2 regions of the Brevibacillus sp. NRS-1366 genome follow, and region 2 is predicted to be linked to the other one. Evidence: riboswitches for the same ligand, from Rfam matches in the RefSeq annotation. Region 2 holds a riboswitch; the other holds the start of a gene.
What was found. Region 2 has a riboswitch for FMN ahead of ACIFQN_RS25565 (ECF transporter S component). Riboswitches for the same ligand answer to the same signal wherever they lie in the genome.

Region 1: it holds a riboswitch for FMN, as region 2 does, so the genes downstream of both, ribD (bifunctional diaminohydroxyphosphoribosylaminopyrimidine deaminase/5-amino-6-(5-phosphoribosylamino)uracil reductase RibD) here and ACIFQN_RS25565 (ECF transporter S component) in region 2, are expected to answer to the same signal.

What each region holds. Positions count from the first base shown of each region.
Region 1 is NZ_JBITPN010000021.1:2,541-12,810, forward strand. It holds gene ACIFQN_RS14215 (hypothetical protein) at 1-43, opposite strand, end outside; gene ribH (6,7-dimethyl-8-ribityllumazine synthase) at 439-903, opposite strand; gene ACIFQN_RS14225 (bifunctional 3,4-dihydroxy-2-butanone-4-phosphate synthase/GTP cyclohydrolase II) at 917-2,116, opposite strand; gene ACIFQN_RS14230 (riboflavin synthase) at 2,134-2,799, opposite strand; gene ribD (bifunctional diaminohydroxyphosphoribosylaminopyrimidine deaminase/5-amino-6-(5-phosphoribosylamino)uracil reductase RibD) at 2,828-3,928, opposite strand; FMN riboswitch at 4,055-4,203, opposite strand; FMN riboswitch at 4,376-4,523, opposite strand; gene ACIFQN_RS14240 (HAD family hydrolase) at 4,609-5,268, opposite strand; gene ACIFQN_RS14245 (hypothetical protein) at 5,449-6,132, shown strand; gene ACIFQN_RS14250 (hypothetical protein) at 6,157-6,879, shown strand; gene ACIFQN_RS14255 (methyl-accepting chemotaxis protein) at 6,897-7,595, opposite strand; gene ACIFQN_RS14260 (HAMP domain-containing protein) at 7,486-8,049, opposite strand; partial or broken gene ACIFQN_RS14265 (cache domain-containing protein) at 8,052-8,477, opposite strand; gene ACIFQN_RS14270 (Fic family protein) at 8,661-9,905, opposite strand.
Region 2 is NZ_JBITPN010000038.1:43,209-53,478, reverse strand. It holds gene proS (proline--tRNA ligase) at 1-601, opposite strand, end outside; gene ACIFQN_RS25565 (ECF transporter S component) at 948-1,559, opposite strand; FMN riboswitch at 1,813-1,968, opposite strand; gene ACIFQN_RS25560 (ABC transporter permease) at 2,291-3,088, opposite strand; gene ACIFQN_RS25555 (ABC transporter permease) at 3,092-3,886, opposite strand; gene ACIFQN_RS25550 (ABC transporter ATP-binding protein) at 3,879-4,889, opposite strand; gene ACIFQN_RS25545 (protein phosphatase 2C domain-containing protein) at 4,993-5,835, opposite strand; gene ACIFQN_RS25540 (glutamate-1-semialdehyde 2,1-aminomutase) at 5,987-7,279, shown strand; gene ACIFQN_RS25535 (hypothetical protein) at 7,388-7,528, shown strand; gene ACIFQN_RS25530 (glutamate synthase-related protein) at 7,774-10,270, shown strand, end outside.

The DNA of each region.
Region 1 (10,270 bases), on a different contig from region 2:
TGACCAATCTGCGCCGAAGCAGCGAAATATTGATTTGCAGCATCTCGATAAACGAATCTTGCGGACCCAGGACCGTTGCTTCGTTTCCGATTGTGTAATGGCCCGGTGCTCGACTTGAAACGTATTGACTTCCAAAAAAAGATTCAGCATGGGAAAGAGCAAAAGTGTATGCCCTCGTAATATACGGTTCATCGCACTATCAAAATCATGTGAGGCAAGAGCTTTTGCGAACGGTAACACTTCCAGCGGATCTCTGCCATCAGATGATATGCTGAGGTCAGCTTCCTTACTTGTTTTCTCCACCACTCTTTTGGCGACCCCCAAAGCTCTACAGGAAAATCCTTCTATCTGTGACCATCCGATGGCAATTTTATCCAAAAGGAAAAGGCAGATGCCATGGCATCTACCTTCTCTATCACAGGGATGAAGCAACCCTTATTATGCAAATTGCTTGGACAGGTTTGCCATCTCGATGGCTGACGCCGCTGCTTCCCACCCTTTGTTTCCTGCTTTTGTGCCAGCCCGCTCGATAGCTTGTTCGATACTATCTGTTGTCAGCACACCGAAAATAACAGGAATCCCGGTACTCAGGGAGAGAGAAGCCACTCCTTTGGCCGTTTCATTGCAAACGTAATCAAAGTGAGGAGTCGAACCGCGAATGACTGCGCCCAGTGTTATCACAGCATCGTAGCGTCCAGACTCGGCCATTTTTTTGGCGATTAACGGGATTTCGAATGCGCCCGGCACCCATGCTACATCGACATTTTCTTCTTCCACTCCATGACGCTTCAAGGCGTCCAAGGCACCCCCGACAAGCCTACTCACAATCAATTCATTAAAGCGTCCAGCTACAATTCCTACGCGCAATCCTGTGCCTACTAAATGCCCTTCGAATGTTTTCATGTCGTAACACTCCTTATGATTGTATGTGCAGCAAGTGACCCAATTTATCTTGTTTGGTAGAAAGATAGCGTTTGTTGTGCGGATGTGTTGGCATCTGGATCGGCACTCTCTCTTCTACCTTTAGTCCATAGCCGTCCAATCCACGGATTTTGCGCGGATTATTGGTTAACAGACGCATCCGGTGCACACCCAAATCCCGCAAGATTTGTGCCCCTACTCCGTAGTCACGCAGGTCGGCAGCAAAGCCCAGCTTTACATTCGCCTCAACCGTATCGAGGCCCTCTTCTTGCAACTGATAGGCGCGGAGCTTGTTGATCAAGCCGATCCCGCGGCCTTCTTGCCGCATATACAAAAGGACACCCCGTCCCTCCGCTTCTATCTGCTCAAGTGCAGCATGCAACTGAGGACCACAATCGCAGCGATGAGAGCCAAAGACATCCCCGGTCAAGCATTCGGAATGCACGCGGACGAGAATTTGTTCATCAGGGGAAATCTCTCCTTTGATCAATGCTACATGCTCTTTTCCGTCCAGCTCATTCGTATAAGCAGCGATCCGAAAATCTCCGTACATCGTAGGCAAATTGACTTCGATCTCCCGCTTTACAAGCGATTCTGTTCTCGTGCGAAAACGAATCAAGTCTGCAATCGTAATCAGCTTGAGACCAAAACGCTTGGAGATTTCTTCTAGCTGAGGCAGTCTGGCCATGGTGCCATCCTCATTCATGATTTCGCAAATGACCCCCGCTGGAAATCCTCCCGCTAATGTAGCAAGATCGACCGCTGCCTCCGTGTGGCCAGCCCTGCGCAGCACACCGCCCGGCTTGGCGATGAGAGGAAAAATATGGCCAGGCCTGCGAAAATCGTCCGCTCCCTTGGTTTCATCCAGCATTGCTTGCACCGTGAGGGATCGCTCTTGCGCCGAGATTCCTGTGTGCGTACTCATTTCATCAATAGAAACCGTAAAAGCGGTTCCTTGCTTATCCGTATTGGCCTCGACCATCGGTTTGAGTTGCAGGCGATCTGCATGTTCCTGTGTTACCGGAACGCAGACCAGCCCCCTTCCATGGGTGACCATGAAATTGATCATTTCTGGCGTGGCTGCTTCTGCGAGGCAAATAAAATCACCTTCGTTTTCCCGATCTTCATCGTCTACGACAATAACCGCCTTGCCTTGGCGCAAATCTTCCAGCGCCTCTTCTATTAGATGAAACATGCTTCTCCCTCCTTAAATTAAACGAATCCATTCTCCTGCAAGAAAGCCAGGCTGAGTCTCGGTGTTTTGTCCCGTTGGTCTGGCGCGGGCGATCGCTGATACCCTAACAGACGCTCCACGTATTTTCCGATGACGTCCGCTTCCAAATTTACCCGATCTCCTATACGTCTATCTTGCAAGCTGGTCTCTGCCAGCGTATGCGGAATAATTGAGACCGAAAAGCTGGATTCATCGACAGCAACGACTGTCAAGCTGATTCCATCTATGCAAATAGAACCTTGCCCGATGATGTATTTCAAGAGGTCCGAGGTCGCTCCGATGCGAAACAACACAGCATTTGCATGCGGCTCGCGCGCGAGAATTGTCCCTGTACCGTCGATATGACCAGAGACGATATGCCCACCAAACCGATCACCTAATCGCATCGCTCGCTCCAGATTTACCCGTTGTCCAGGCCTTGCCAGGCGCAAGCTCGTTCTGTTCATCGTCTCAGGCATCACATCCACACTGAAGTGACGTGATGTGTGCGAAGTGACTGTCAGACAAATGCCATTGACTGCGATGCTATCGCCTATCTGCACCCCTTTCAGAACACGTTCGGCACGAATGACGAGTCGACTATCTTGTTCGTTACCCGTAATTGCCTCCAACACACCAATCTCTTCTACCAGTCCGGTAAACATACAAAACCTCCTCTCTGTTTTATCCGAATCAACTCCACTTCGGGTAACCAACGATTCGAATGTCTTGCTCTCCTATTTGTTCAATCTGTATCTCTGAAAGCGCCACTGCTTCATCCATGGTCGAAAAGCCTTTTCCTCCAAATGGCGATGGAGCGTCGCTGCCGCCGATCAGTTTGAGTGAGACATAGCTGACGACCTTTTGGACTGCCCTCGCTTGTAAAAAGGAGCCGTTGACTTCTGCTCCCCCTTCCACCAGCAATGAGGTAATCCCCCGTTCTCCCAGCTCCTCCAGCACAGCCTCCACCATCATCGGTTCAGCGACAGTGATCACGGATATGCCTTTTTTTAGGAGCGCTTCGCGTTTTTCCGTTGACGCTGATACTGTTGTGAAAATCCAGGTCAGTACTTTCTCTGTGTCTTGGACCACCCTTGCTGTCATAGGTGTGCGTAAATGACTGTCCAAAATAACGCGTATCGGCTGTCGACCATAAAGCTTTCCCTCTCGTCTGGAAGTCAATTCCGGATCATCAGCCAAAACAGTCCCGACCCCAACCAATATCGCATCGTATTGTCTGCGCAGCTCATGTACCTGGGCTCGAGCTTCACTTCCTGTAATCCACCGACTGTGACCCGTTACTGAGGCGATTTTTCCATCCAATGTACTCGCTGTCTTGACGGTAACAAACGGACGCTTTGTCGTGATGTAATGGAAAAAGACTTCATTGAGCTGCTTCGCTTCCTTTTCCAAGGTCCCGATCGTCACGTCCAAGCCGGCAGAGCGCAGCTTCTGTACCCCGGTTCCCGCCACTAGTGGGTTGGGATCCAATGTCGCGACTACGACTCGGCTAATCCCTGCAGCCACAACTGCGTCAGCGCACGGCGGTGTCTTACCGTGATGACTGCAAGGCTCCAACGTGACATACAAGGTAGCACCATCTGCCCGCTCCCCTGCCATTCGCAGCGCGTGTACCTCTGCGTGAGGCTCTCCGGCCTTCAGATGTGCACCCATTCCGACTACAGCACCATCTTTGACCACAACGGCTCCGACCAACGGGTTTGGAGATGTTTGTCCCGCTACTGACCGTGCCAGGTCCAGTGCCCACGCCATATACTTGTTGTCTTGCTCCATCTTGCTCTCCTTTCCTCGCTTGATTCCAGCCAAAGCAAAAAGCCCTGGAAACTTCAATCGTTTCAGGGCATGAGGAAAGAAGCCTTGCTTCACTCGTTTTTCGAAAAAACAAATGAAGAAAGCACACTTTATCTTCTTCCATCCGGACTATACCGTCGGCTCTGGAATTGCACCAGATCAGTCGCTTTTCCAGCATGGTCAGCGAGTCGCGGGCTTGCGACGCGGTTAGCGTCGTCACCGCCGGTCAGGAATTACACCTTGCCCTGAAGATCGTATCGTATGAAGTTACGTTGAGCTGTCTGCCTTCTTTTCCGTGGCCTCGTCCGCCGAAAATGAAAAATGCCCGAGGATAATATCTCCTCAGGGCACCTCGAAAAAAGCCTTTTTTAACCGTTTTTTGCAAAAAACAGCTAGGATGTTTTTAAAAAACATCTAAAAGACCATTCCAAATACCTTCTCCCATCCGGACTTTACCGTCGGCCTTGGATTTGCACCAAGTCAGTCGCTATCCATTTTACCAATAGCGAGTCGCGGGCTCAGACGTGCGTTCGTCATTACCGCCGGTCGGGAATTGCACCCTACCCTGAAGGCTGGTATTCAGTTATGCAAAGTATACCACACTTTTAATCAGAACTAACAGTTTTGTTTGTGATGGAAATTTATATGGAAATAACTGCTGCCTATTCCCCTAAATCCAAAGTCAGCAGCTCGCGCAAATCCGAAATAAACGCTTGCGGCGCCACACCTTGACGCTCCATATCCAGCGGATTTCCGTTATAGGCGATAAATCGTACGCGGCCATCCTGTGCCGCTTTGCCATCAATCCAGGAATCGCCGATCATCGTCCAGGCAGAAGCAGGCAAGTCAGGGTATCGCCCCAGAATATAGGTTATCCCCGCTGGCGATGGCTTTAGCGTAGTCATCTGCTCGCGCGCCACGACCTCGTCGAAATAATGGATAATCTCTGTTTCTTTCAACGCCTCTTGGGCTGCCGCATAAGCATTATTAGTCAATATAAAGAGGTAATAGTTTTGATGCAATTGCTCTAGTATTTCCGCAGCATTTGCTTCCAATACAGCTTGGTGCATCCCTGCTTTTTCGATGGCAGTCACGGCCTCCCACATGTGCGCCTCCAGCTCCGCCGTCATTTTTTCCGACCGTCTCCCGATCTCAATCAATTGCGATGCGGTATGGTTCTCCCACGAAAGCGCCGGGTCGCATATGCCGTTTTCCACCCATAGTTGAAAAATGGCCCGCTTCATCGCCAGAAAGTCGATTTTTGATTGCAAAAGGGTATTATCCATATCAAAAATGATGGCTTTGCGAAATGGTCGATTCATCTGGTACCTCCTATATGGTTAATTGCGACAAAATTGATTATTCCTATCCTAACGGTAATTGTGCCTGGGGTACAGTCCGTCTTGCTACAAATAATTCCTACTGGTGACATATTCTCCTACTTGCACGTCTTTTCATGTAGGATAGGAAATTATCGTTAAAGATCGCAGAGGTGAAAGCTCTTGCTAAGAATAATAGGTTCTTTTGCCATCATTTTTGGAATTGTAATTGGTCTTACTGCTTTCTCATCCCCAAAAACCTTTTCATCAGAAATGCTGAAAATCCAGGACCCCACCACAATCGGTAAGGATCAAATTAAGCAATGGATCCAGCAACAAAGCAAAAAGAAAGATCATTATTTTGAACACCTTACTTTTCAAACAACCAATCTCGACGATGACGATGCATTAGAAGTGGTAGCAACCTTGACAGGCGGTGTGCATATCGGATCTTTCTTTCTTTTTGACAAGCAAGAGAATGGTCAGTATCAACTACTGACAGAGCAGCCCTGGAAAATTGAGAAACTCGACTTAGAACAACCTATCACTTACTTACATGGTAAGAAACTATATCAAACCGTGCATCGTACTGGCGGAACCGGTGTTTCAGTAGAAATTGCTGTACTGTGGTTTATGGATAAAGGCCAGTTAGTAGAAGCCTGGTCAGGTACGCTCAAAGAAACCTCCACTTTTCAAGATGAATACTATGCCCAGCTAGGTTCCTATCATATTTTCGAAGAGAATCTTCACTATTTCACTACCACGTACAAGCGCTCTGTCGATGACACAAAGACTCCCTCTTTTTTTAAGCAAGCATCATCTACCTTTACCTTTAACGGCACAATTTTCGAGTCTCTGATTAACTAAGTGCAAAACTACAGGTGATCTTTCATGAACAAATGGTTCAAGCTTTTTTTATTCGTCCCCATGCTTCTCCTTGATTTATCTGGCTGTATGAATCAAACCGATCAGAACGAATCTGTTCCCCCACCAGATGCTCCCATCGTAGAAGCAATAGAGGAACTAACAATCTCCTTTGATTCCAAACAAATAAAAGTATCCGTAGACCAGATTCCATCCCTACGTGAATATCTCATTCAATATGATGCAGCGCAGCGACAAGAAGAATTGGAGCGTATTGTCATTAGATCCTTTGCATCTGAGACAGTAGGTTTATTTGCCGATATCAGCTATTCTTGTGGCGTGAAGTTATGTAATCACGTGCTCATCCAAATCAAAAACGACGAGATCAAGACGCTTCCATTCGGTTCATCTAGTATTTTTCAGAAAGCATTGTTTTCACCTGATGAAAAAATGCTGGGTATTGTTTTAGGCAGAAATGAAGGTACTGAGCTTGTAAGAAATAACTTATTTGTCGTAGATATAAAAAGACTAGAAGCGGCAAAAGTGGCATGTTCAAGTGATGTTGTCAATCAACTCGTTGAAGTAGATTCCTTTATTTGGCCGATTCATCTAATACAATGGCTTGATAACAAAACGTTAGAGGTGACCGTTCCCCAGTTGAACGACTCTTCCTACGACGCTCTCGTTACGTGGAAGAAAGGAAACGGTGCTGAAAGAGCGCTGCAGGTGGAATTGGAATCTAGCGACTAATCATCTAATCATCTGCATCACTTTTCGAGAAAGAAAATCGGGGATATGGAAAGCGACAGCCCAATGACTGTCGATTTTGCACCCAAACCCTTAACAAAAACTATGTAAGAGACACATGTAACCTTACACCTTAATCGATTTACTAGCATTTGCATTTCCTCAGCCAGCTCTGCAAGCGCCTGGGTAAAAGTCACGATCTCATTCATCCCTGCTGCTTGCTCTTCATTGGCTGTAGAGTTTTGCTCAATTGCACTCGCGATTTCTTCGGCTGCTTGACTGATTGTCTCCATTGCCGACTCAATCTGGATGGTTCCGCCTGAGATGTGTTTGATAGACGTGCTAATTTCCTGCACTTTTCCCGTCACCCGAGAGACTGCCTGCTTGATTTCATAAAAGGCTCCGTGAACCTGCTCTACCTGCTTCAGTCCCTCTTCCACTTTTTCTTCTCCAACTTTCAAAGAGGTACACGCTTCTTCAATATCCTTTAGAACGATCGTAATCAATGAGGTTACCTGGACCGCCGCATTCTCGGACTGCTCCGCCAATTTGCGTACCTCTTCAGCTACTATTGAGAAACCGCGCCCCATCTCTCCCGCACGCGCCGCCTCAATCGCGGCATTCAAAGCTAGCAGGTTGGTCTGATTGGAAATCTGTGAAATGATCTGGACAATGTCGCCGATTTCCTGCGATCGTTCTCCCAGAATGTTGACTATCAACTTTCGTCCGTTCAGCCGCTTGCTGAATATCGCTCATTTTGCCCCTGACTTGATTCACCATCGTCGACCCATTCTCCGATAAGGTTAACGTTGTCTCCATCATATCCGTCATTTCTGCCCTATTTTCAACGATTCGCTTTACCCCAGCCGCTGCTTGGTGAACGGCAACCGTTACTTCATCCATATGGTTTACCTGTTCTTCGGCACCAGCAGCCACTCTCTGGGGCGAATGCGCAATCTGCTCAGTAGTGCGGACGCTTTGCTCCATGTTTACCGACAGCTCCTGAGAGGATGCCGCCATTACTTCCGATGCCTTGCTGATTTTGAGAATGACCTCCCTCAACTGCTTGACCATTGAATTGACCGAACCGCTTAGCTGACCGATTTCATCGGTTGAACGAATTTTCAGTTCTGCAATCCCCAGCTCCCCATTCGAGATGCGATTGGTCGCCACGGTTACCTCAAGCAAAGACTTGATTTTCCGGCGGTCACATACCAGATCACCAGACTCGTAACCAGCAATTCGATGCCCAGAAATAGGATCAGCTTGTTTTGCATCGACTTGACCAGTAGTTCATACGGGGTATTAAGGACACCAACATACCAGATCCCGATTATTTCTCCCGCACTGTTTTTGATTGGTTCATACGCGGTCTGGTTCAAAACACCGACTACTTCCGCCTCACCAACATAGGTGCGTCCTTCCTTCAATACGGCTTGCTCAACTTCAGGGGCTACCGTTGTCCCGATCGCCCTTGTGCCGTCATCCTTTATTACATTCGTAGCAATACGCGTATTCCCGAGAAAAATGGTTACCGTATCACCGGTTAACGTTCCGATTTCATCGACGATTGAAAAATTTTCATTCGTGACATTTTCGCCCTTATATAGTTGGCTCCCTCGAACCTCCCAATCCCCTGCGTATCGCTCAGTTTAAGTGGATCCTTTATCCTAGGAAGACCATCGTTCGAGCCATAAACTCCCGCTCCGCCCTCTGTCTAGTAAGTAAAAAGCGACAACCCAATATTGTCGCTTTTTACCTTCTCTTCATACAAAGAAAAAACATTATCCATAAGGTTTATCCTTGGTAAAACCCTCAAGACCCAAGTAAGTAAAGATAAATTTTTTTCCTTTTCTTATTTTCTTAAGAATTCCCAGCTCGGACAGTTCCGTTAATTCACGACGTGCAGTTTCATAAGAAACCTTGTATCTTTTTTTGTAATCCTCTATTACCGCAATATTGTTATCTTTTTTATTTATGTAATCAATAAATTTGTTTTGTCTAACTGAAAGATATATCCCCTCTTCGGCAAGCTTTTCTTTCAGGATATCCTTGCTTAATGCTTTCCTAAAGCGATAAATAACCTCCATTATTGATTCATAGGTCATTTCTGCATTTGCAACTAAGAAATATGTCAAATCACTCTCATAATCTTCACTATCTTTGATTGCCTTGTAGTATTTATTCCGATGTTTTTCAATAATTGAAGACACTGAGAAAAACTTAAAAAAAGAATATCCTTTTTTTAATAAATACATATAAGAGAACGCTCTCGCTACCCGTCCATTTCCATCAAAAAAAGGATGCACATAGACAATGTAAAAATGAATGATCCATGCCTTTATTATTGGGTGTATAAATTCCCCTGCTTCGTCTGAATTAATAAACGTAAATAAATCATCCATCATCCATTGGACATCTTTTTCATGGGGGGCAGTATACACCGGAACAGTTTCATCCTTTTGTGAAAAAACATAAACATAATCATCTCTATATTTCTCAGTTTGTTCTTCAGGCTCCAACGTATTTTCTGTTATCTGTTTATGGACACTTAAAAATAGATCCTCATTTAACTCTCTATCAATATTTTCAAGAATAAAGATTAACGTTTGAAAGTTGTTAATTATCATTCTTTCGCTTTTGTTTTTGGGATCGTTAGCCTTAACTACTTCTTTAGCCCTTTTTTTTGTTGAAAATGCTCCTTCAATAACACATGAATAATACGCTTCATCAAAGATAGTATCTAGAATAACTTCTTTCTTGATATTTGAACCTACTAATTTTTCAAGCTCACTACGAGATGTAACATCAATTTGGTTCAATATCTTTTGTAAAAAAGGGGGTGAAGTAAACCAAAATTTTTTACCTTGCTGGTCTTTTAAAGGTATTTCTCTTGCCATTTTCAACCGTTGATCAAGTATAAAATCCCAAACATCCTCAACCTTGTTTCCTGGATCTAATCTAAACGCAATTTCTCTTTTTTGAAGATATCGTTCATGAGAAAACTTTTTAATAAAATCTATGGACATCAAACTCACCTCCCCTGCATATATTATACACATTCCACACCTTTTTTATTACTAATCTTCTACTAATTTGTTCCTAATAATAATTGCTAGACTACAAATAGACAAGGGGAAAAATGTCACGTATTGTAGGAAAAGGCATCTTTCATTATCTTCTTTTTACGCCCTCTTTAGTCGAAGTAACACATCTTTATTAAAACCTAGTAGCTAAGGTGTTGTGGAGAAGCATGTTTCACTATATATCGCTACACTGCTCTTTAGGAATTATAGGAACACACTCCTGTAGTATGCTGAGATTAGTAATAATTGCTACTATCTACTCTTAGCAACTCTTCACTGTAAACGAACATGCACACTCTCCATGACAA
Region 2 (10,270 bases):
CCTTCCAGACCGGAATGGCCAGCTCCTGCTCGACGACCTCTCTGTAGATCTCCAGCATTTGCATCGTCTCTTGACGGGCTTCTTCTTCTGTTGCGTGAGCCGTATGACCTTCCTGCCATAGGAACTCCGATGTTCGGAGGAAAGGCATCGTCCGCTTTTCCCAGCGGAATACGTTTGCCCACTGATTGATCAGGATAGGGAGATCGCGGTAGCTTTGAATCCACTGGCTGTACATATGGCCGATAATCGTTTCCGACGTAGGGCGCAGCGCCAGCTTTTCCTCCAGCTGCTCTCCACCCGCTTCTGTCACCCATGGCAGCTCTGGATTGAAGCCTTCGATATGCTCTTTTTCTTTTTGGAAAAAAGACTCAGGAATCAACATCGGAAAATAGGCGTTCCGGTGGCCCGTTTCCTTGAAGCGCTTGTTCATCGCCTCCTGGATTCGTTCCCACAGCTCAAACCCGTCCGGCTTGAATACGATACAGCCGCGCACTGGTGTATAATCCATTAAATCCGCTTTCTTGATTGCGTCGATGTACCAGCGCGAAAAATCTTCAGCCTGTGGCGTAATCTCTTTTACAAATGCTTTTTCCTCTTTCATCGATATTCGCTCCTTTTTTGGCTTTGCCCGGACTTTTTGAATTCTCTTTTGGAAATGCAAAAATCCCCCATCCCACAATAGGGACGGAGGATCAACATCCGCGGTACCACCCTGATTGACTGAAACACAAAACGTTCAGTCCGCTCAAAAGTCCCGATAACGGTGGGGCATCCGGCATGGCTCTTCGCCAGCAGCTTGGGGGTGGGGTGCAGGTATGCCTGTGTATCAGCCTTCCAGACTAGAGCTGACTCTCTGTGACCAGGGGATAGCTGCGGGTCCTTTCATTGCCTTTATTTTTACGTAAGTCTTATTTAAATAGATATGTTAACAAGTCACGCAGCTCTTGTCAATTTGTGGCACGTACAGCGATTCGTGAGCCGAGCTTGACGTAGATCGGATAAGCAACCAAAGAAATGACAGCACCCTTGAAAATGTTAAACGGCACGATACCTACCAAGACGAGTGACCAGATGCTTGTCGCGTTGAACATTTGGAGCAGTTGCTCAATCGGCATTTGATACAGGACAGCGTAAGCAGGCAGCAAAACGTAAGCATTGGCGATTGCCATCACGATTGTAATCAAGAGCGTGCCGAGTGCAAGACCTGTCAGGAAACCTTTTTTCCCCAGGCCCAATCGCTGCATATAAATCGCTGGCAGGATAAAGCTGGCTCCCGCGATTACATTGGCAAGCTCACCGATTAAAAGGCCATCTGTATTTTTAAAGAGCAGGTGCAGCGTATTTTTCAATACCTCAATGATGATGCCTGCTATAGGACCGTACATGAGTCCCCCGATCAAGGCTGGCAGCGTACTGAAGTCCAGCTTCAAAAAACTGGGCGTCAGCGGAATCGGAACCTCCAAGTATTGCAAAATAAAGGCAACCGCAGCCAGCATCGGAATCGTCACCAGCCGTTGGGTTGAGCGCGAGCGTGAAGTATGCAGCGCTGTTTCTTTCATGTGTACCATCTCCTCAGCTTATTCTCCTTCTTGAGGAATGGCAACAGCAATCGTGATCCACACGTCCTGACGCTTTGCAAACGAACAAAAAACCCTGAGGAGACGTCGTCCTCAGGGCTAATGCAGGCGTATGACAAAAGCACGCGCAAAAATGGGTACAAGAAACAATAGGGCGGTTTTTTCAAACCCAAAGTACCCCTGCGTCCCATCCCGTTTGCACAGGCAAACAAGCACGTGTGTAAAACGTACTGTCGTCATCCTTCTCCCATCCAGACTGTACTGTCGGCTCTGGAATCGCACCAGATCCTGCACTCCGTCGCTACTTACAAGCTCGGGAGGCTCGCGGGCTTAACACGCACAAGGCATGATCACCGCCGGTCGGGAATTTCACCCTGCCCCGAAGGAATGTGTAGTTGTATAAAGCATATTATACTGCTGTTTTTTGATTTGACAATAGTGGAAAGTGGCAAAACGACACTTTCAACACGTTTTTCCGATGTTTTTAGTCGGAATAATAGTTGCCTTGACCAAAAAGAAATAGACCGCCCTTGAGTTGACAGCTCTGCGGTCTATTTCACATCCAGTATTGAGCCGCCACCTTGTGAGAAGCGACTATTGTACAGACCGTTCCGGTTGCAGCCGGGCGGTCTTTTTTTGTTACATGCCTACCTTACTCTTAAAATGCTTCCCTATATAAGGTATGCCCTACAGGGGTGCCTTGATTCTCGTCCCTATGACCCCGCTCCCCTGTACTTCGTGACACCCCAGTTCCAAACTAACAAACCGATCCCAAAAAAGATGACGGCCATCAGTGGCGTAAGTGCCGCGTACGTATACCAAACTTCTTTGCGCAAAAAGTAAGCTGCCGGATAGACACCGACAAATGCAAATGGCAGTACGTAAGTGAGTACAAAGCGAATGACCTTGTTGTACACATCCACCGGATAGCGCCCGTATTGCTGAATGTTGTAAATCATCGGGGCAATCCCTGTGCGCGAGTCGGAGAAAAAGCTGACGGCCGCGATCGCTGTGTACACTCCCCCATAGATCAGGGCACCACTAATGACAAGCCCAATAAAAATGAGCGGGTCGTACCAGTAAAAGGACAGCTTGAGCGAAATGGCCGCGTAGCCCATAATGATCAACCCTGTGATAACACCAAAGATACGGTCGGGAGCAATGGATTCCAGACAGACCTGAGCCAAGTTGTGAATCGGTCTGGTCAGGATGCGGTCCATCTCCCCGCGGATGATGTAGCGCTCGTTGAAGTCCCAGAAGCCAAAGAACATCGAGAATAGCGCATACGGAACCAGAAAGAATCCGTAGATGAAGATGATTTCGTCGCGCGTCCACTCCTTCATCATCGGAACATGTGTAAACACAACGATAATAAACACCAGATTGATCAGCTCAGAAATCAGATTAGAAACCAGATCGCCGAGGAAATCGGCCCGGTAGGCGAGCCTTGTCTTAAAATACTGACTCAGGTAGTCTGCGAAAATGCCGATGATATGCTTGATGTTTTGCATGATCTACCCTCCTTGCACGACCAGCTTGCTTTTGGCTCTGCGCCAGAGAAGCAAGATGGGAACCAGAATCACGACCATCCAGATCACCTGAAATCCGATCAGCTCCCACGCCCGGGAAGGAGTGATCGCCCCTGTAAAGATCAAGCTGGGGTAGTAGTTAATCGCCTGAAACGGTAAAAAGCCCATAACAGTCTGTGCCCATCCCGGAAAAAAGCTGATCGGCAGCACGAGACCGGACATCAGGTCGACGACGACCCGCTTCGCCCGCATCATGCCGTCATTGCGGAACAGGAAAAAAGTGAACAAACCCGTCAACAGGTTCACCTGCGTGTTGATCAAAAAGGCAAACATCAGGCTTATGAGATACAAGCCCCATCCCGTCGCAGTAGCCGGGAAGGTGAACGGTATAATCAGGCTAATGAGGAAGATCCCTGGTCCGGCGAAAAACAGAAACCGGAAAATCCCTTCCCCGAATGCCTGCGCTGTTTTCACGGAAAGATAATTATAGGGTCGGATCATTTCGATCGCGACCTTGCCCTCTCGCACGTCTTGGGCAATTTCCGTGTCGATATTGTTGAAATAAAAAGCCCGAGACATCCAGGCAATCGCCACATAAGAGGTCATCTGCTCAACTGACAGACCGCCTAGCTGCTGCTGCCCGCCGTAGATGGCTCCCCATAAAAAGTAGTACGCTCCGATATTGATCGCGTAGATGATGATGCCGCTATAGTAGTTCACCCGGTAAGCCAGCATGGTCAAAAAGCGCATGCGAATCAGTTCCATGTACAGCTTACGCATGGCTTGCTACCTCGCTGTCTGTCGAGTAAATATTGCGTACAATGTCCTCCGTGCTCGTTTCCAGAATTTTGACGTCACTGACTTCAAAAGTAGACATGACGGTGGACAAGACAAACGGCATCATTTCCTGGCTGCGCGCCACTTTTACACTGAGAGCGTAATCGTTGACCTGCTCGATCTGACAGGGCATATCCCCCAAAGCCCGGCGCAGATCCTCTGCCGATGTGCGCTTTTTCATCTGGAACGATACTTCTGTGCCATTGCCCCACTTTTCTTTCAGGTCATTTAGCAGACCGTCAAAAATCAGCTTGCCTTTGTCCATGACCAGCACGCGCTTGCATAGCGCTTCGATATCCGAGACATCATGGGTGGTCAACAGGATTGTCATATGTTCCGTCTCGTTTAGATTGCGCAAAAACTCACGGATTTTTTGCTTAACCAGTACGTCCAGTCCGACAGTCGGCTCATCGAGGAACAATAGGCGCGGCTTGTGAATCAAAGAGGCAGCGACCTCGCAGCGCATCCGCTGCCCCAGGCTTAGCTTGCGTACTGGCTGACTGACAAACGGTGTGATTTCCAGCTCTTCAATCAAGCGGTTCAGCCACTTCTCTCCCTCTGTTTCATCAACCTTGTAGACGCTTTTGAGCAGACGGAACGACTCCAGCGGGGACAAATCCCACCAAAGCTGCGAGCGCTGTCCGAAGACGACGCCAATCGAGCGTACATATTCCTCCCGTTGTTTGAAAGGAACGTAGCCATTGATCACGATCTCGCCATCACTCGGGGTCAGAATCCCCGTCAGCATCTTGATCGTCGTCGATTTGCCTGCACCGTTTTCCCCGATAAGTGCAAACATCTCGCCTTCTTCTACGGTAAAGGTAAGATCGTTCACCGCTTTTACTGTTTTGTATTCACGGCTGAACAAATCACGAAAAGCACCACCAAGGCCTGATCTGGCTTGATGAATGCGGAACTCCTTTTGCAAATGATTTACTTGAATCATGGAAAACCGTCCTTTTTGAACATCATCTTATATCTTCGTTGACAACACCTGTTAGTGTATATGAGCTCACGGAATTGTGCAAAAGGCAAACTGCACCAAACTGTTACTCCAAATACAGTACAATTCCGGTCTTGTCGTCTGATTTTTTGAAGCGGACAAAAGCGGTGCATTCGGGATCACTGTTTTCTAGCGTCAAGAGGTCGTCTGTATAGCGCTGCAATCCTTTGTGGACGATCGGCAAAACTGTTTCCGCCCAATTTGGCTCGACTCCGCCACAGGGACGCGGAAGGAAAAGTCCATCGGTCAATAGCACCAGCGCCTTTATTTCGATACGGTTTATCCGCCCATACTCGATAAAGTCCCGACAGGCAGCGTCGCCATTCAATACGCCGTAACCCCCTGGCGCATTTGCCTGATAGCGATTATGAATCAAAATATCCATGCATTGCCCAAGCAGCTCGGTGCGCGTCTGCAAGCCTTGGGCGATCCCTTCCTCCCACTTGGCAAAAGCCGTGCTCTCTAAATGGCTGACCTGTGGATACGTCAAAGGACGTACCGTATCGTCTGCATAAACAGCAAAAATCATACAGTCACCGGTCTGGGCGTATTCCAAATGCGCATCTCCTACCCGAACCACAGCACATGCTGCTCCCCACAAAGCTTCCTTTTTTGTCAGGTCGATCTGACTCTTACTCATGCGATCGCGCAGCCGTTCATTTGCCATGACGAGGGCGTCCTGCAGCCCCACTTCATCCGACAATTCTTCCAGATGACGCCGGACGAGCTCAGCTGCAATGGCTCCACCTGTCTGTCCCGCTTCGTCTTCATACGGGACGAGAGAAGATACACCATCTACAACGGCAAAAACACGCTTGGCCTGATGAATGACATAGGCATCCTCGTTGATATTGCTGCTCCCTTTGATCGAAAGGCATTCGAGTTTCATAGTGGACAACCGCCTTCTATGTGTTGTGATTTGCCCAAAAATTGTATCATTTTTCCTTTTATTGATCTATAGTTCTCCGTCCATACCCACCCGTCCATTTGCTGTGGTAAGATAATGAAGGACTTTTTTGACAAGAAAAGAGGGATTACGCATGAAACGTGAACGATCCGCGCAGCTGCACGAACAAGCCATGGACGTGATTCTAGGTGGGGTAAACAGCCCTTCCAGATCCTTCAAGGCTGTAGGCGGGGGTGCCCCAGTAACGATGGAGCGTGCCAGTGGCGCGTACTTCTGGGACGTGGACGGGAATCAATATATTGACTATCTAGCAGCGTACGGGCCAATCATCACAGGTCACGCTCACCCGCACGTAACCAAAGTGATTTGCGAAGCTGCGGCCAATGGTACGCTATACGGTACGCCAACACCATGGGAAGTCACCTTCGCAGGCATGATTCGCGATGCCATTCCTTCCATGGAGCGCATCCGCTTTAACAACTCTGGCACAGAAGCAGTCATGACCTGCATCCGTGTAGCCCGAGCGTACACAGGTCGTGTAAAAATCATCAAATTCGCCGGCTGCTACCACGGCCATTCTGATTTGGTGCTGGTGGCAGCTGGCTCTGGCCCTTCCACATTGGGCATTCCAGACAGTGCCGGCATCCCGCAAAGCATTGCGAGTGAAGTAATCACTGTTCCTTTTAACAATAAAGAAGCATTCGCCGAGGCGATAAGCAAGTGGGGTAACGAAACCGCATGCGTACTCGTCGAGCCGATTGTCGGCAACTTCGGCATTGTGACGCCAGAGCCTGGTTTCCTGGAGGAAGTGAATCGACTGACTCATGAAGCAGGTGCACTAGTTGTGTACGACGAAGTGATCACAGCCTTCCGCTTTTGCTATGGCGGGGCACAAAACCTGCTCGGCGTTGAGCCGGACCTGACAGCTCTGGGAAAAATCATTGGGGGCGGTCTACCGATCGGAGCATACGGCGGTCGCCAGGAAATCATGGAACAGGTAGCGCCACTCGGCCCAGCGTACCAAGCGGGAACCATGGCTGGCAATCCTGCCTCCATTCGTGCCGGCATCGCTTGCCTGGAAGTACTGAAGCAGCCTGGTGTATACGACGAATTCGAGCGTCTCGGTGCAATGCTAGAAAATGGCATTCGCCATGCGGCAAGTACACATGGCGTTACGATCCAGCTCAACCGTGTCAAAGGCGCAATGGCTGTTTATTTCACGGACGAGCCTGTACACGATTACGATGCTGCGCAAAAAGCCGACGGAGAGATTTTTGCCCGCTTCTTTCGCCTCTTGCTCGATGAGGGTATTTGCCTTGCTCCATCTAAATACGAAGCTTGGTTCATCACGACAGCTCATACGGAAGAAGATATTCAGAAAACGATTGCTGCGGTAGACCGGGCTTTTGCAAAGCTGAACGCATAACCTGGGGGTAGTTGAGGTACAATAGGGAGCCAACTATTGCCACTTTCATGAGCTCCTCTTTCGGGAAATACTAACGGATGTTTCGTATATTCTGAAGGAGGAGATCTGGTGTCAAAAGGTGAAAAGACCTACCCGCAAGCTCCTGAAAAAACATTGGATTCCAAGATGAACAGCAAAATGTTAGAGGTAACCGGATTCCAAAAACCTCGGAAGACCGAACACCACAAAACGCAAAATCACGACCGGTAGACACCTAAAATAGACACATTCCACCATTTCCCATGGAGAATGTGTCTATTTTTTGACGTTGGCATGTCTGGATTCTTATCGACAAAAAAACTTTTCTTAACAGTAAAACGCTTACATTCCGATTTGGCCCTTTTCGCTTTATTGCGCTGAGCGAATGTTCATGATATTCTAAACAACACAATATTATTAGAAGTTTCAGAATTGTTTATAGGAGGTGGATGGTCAGTCGCTACTGACCGAAAATCATGCTGAACAGAGACCAAAAAGAAACCATCGAACAATTTCACGATTATCATCGAATGGAACATGACAGCTGTGGGATTATTTGTATTATCGAAAAACAAGGCTTGCCTACTCGAAAAAATATAGATGAGACCATTCGCTCATTGATTCAAATGGAGCATCGCTCTGGCTTTATCGACGGCGAAGGGGACGGCTGTGGGATCTTGACCGACATTCCCCGCGCTCTCTGGTCGAGATATTTGCATCAGGCAGGACTGGACGGAGATTTTGCTCATGATCCTCGCTTTGCCGTAGCTCATGTGTTTGTACCGCGCGGCGGCCATGATGCGAAAAGCGTGCAGGAAGAAATCCGCTCCCTGTTCACAAACGATCAGCTCACTATTTTGCTTGAACGGGAAAATGCTGTAAACTCGGACGTGCTCGGTCGAAACGGCAAGAGAGATGAGCCAATATTCTGGCAAATCGCCATCGCCGCTACAGAAGGCTTGACCGAGGCCAATTATAGCAAACAACTGTTTGAGATTCATACTGCAATCGAGTCCGCGCACAATGTCCACGTGGCTTCACTCAGTCCCGTAAGCAGTGCCTACAAGGTCATGGGTGCTGCAAACATTTTGCCTACGTACTTTCTCGATCTGGCGGATGAACAGTTCCTCTCCTCCGTAACCGTCGGCCACAATCGTTACTCGACCAATACTCTGTCCAATTTCTTTCGCGTCCAGCCGTTTTCCTTGCTCGGCCACAACGGAGAGATCAATACGATCAGCAAACTGGAAGAAGAAGCGCAAATGCTCGGCGTTCCACTCGTTAATGGCGGCAGTGACTCGCAAAATATGAACCGAACCATTGAGACGTTCATACACCGTTATGGACTGAGCTTGTTTGAAGCGATGGAAGTCGTCTTTCCTCCGATTCATCACGAAATGAAGCTGCTTCCCGCTCACCTGCAGGATCTATACGTTTACCTGCGCCAAGCTTGGGGCCATTTTGCCCAAGGGCCTGCCGGGATCGTTTCCCGCTATTCCAACGAATGCGTATTTAGTGTGGATGCTCTCGGCTTGCGTCCGCTCTGGATGGTGGAAGGTCCTGCCTCGCTGTACTTCTCTTCTGAGCAGGGAGTCATCCCCGTTCATCAAATGGCAAGTGAACCTAAATCGCTTGCTCCTGGCGAAAAAGTGGGCGTTGTCCTGCATCCTGGAAAAAATGTGGAGGTAATAGCGCACCACCAGCTCCAGCAAATCATTTACGAGCGCTTTTCGCAAAAAATCGAGAGCGCGGGCTCACGTCAGCATCTTCACTACCTCTACGAATCAGATGTTCTTACGACAGAACCGGAAATCGCCGCTCCTACCTCATCCGTGTACAGCGCATTTGGCTGGGATCGCGAGCAGGTGCAGTTGATCGAACAGATGGCATCCAATGGGGTGGAGCCGATTCGTTCACTCGGTCACGACGGTCCGCTCGGTGCTCTTTCCAAGGAACGTCAAAACCTGGCTGATTTCATGAAGGAAAGCGTTGCAGTCGTAACAAACCCTGCGATTGACCGCGACCGGGAGATGGAGCATTTCTCCACTCGTGTCGTCATCGGTTCGCGCGTTCCGCTTTCCTCCAAATCGGGAAGCTATCAGCGCTTGGAGCTGCCTTCACCGCTGCTCGTCGAAGGGCAGGCCTTGCAAAGAACCGCTGCAGAGCAAAGGACGCTTTCACTGGAGCAAGTGATTCATTACTTCAACAACCACCCTACCAGCATTTCAATTTTATCTACGCATTTCACAGCGGATACAGGCTATGCGCAAGGATTGAAGCAGCTTACGCAAGCGGCTGTTCAAGCGGTCAAAAACGGTGCAGTGGTGCTCATTCTCGACGATACAGACGCACATCAGCAAGAAAAATACTGGATGGATCCGCTGCTCGTAATCGCTACCGTCGATCAGGCTCTAAAGGCTTCGTTTGACACAGAAGGGATCAGCCTGCGCCGCAGGGCCAGCCTGATTCTACGTTCCGGGGCGATCCGCTCCCTGCATGATTTGTCGCTTTCGATCGGCTCCGGCGCTGATGCCGTTTCGCCATACTTGATGTTCGCGACAGCGGCTGCCAAAGATGGAGATGCCTCTGCCAGCAACTTGTACAGTGCTTTGAACAAAGGATTGGAAAAAGTCATCTCGACTATCGGCATCCATGAGCTGCGTGGCTACGGCCGTCTCTTCTCTGCAATCGGTCTGCGCCAAGAAGTAGCAGAAGCGCTTGGCATCGTCAACTTCTGTGGCTCCAGTGAGGCGGGTCTGTCTTTTGCCGATCTAGAGGAAGACAGCATTCGCCGCTATCACGATTTCACCAGTGAAACAGCACGCGAGTCCAAAACGTTCCATATTTTCCCTAGGCTATGGAAGCTAATCGGGCAAATGGCCGCCGGTGATATTCCGTACTCCGACTACGCCCTGAAGCTGGATGAAAACGAACGGGAAAATCCGATCGCCATCCGTCACGTAGCCGACTTTG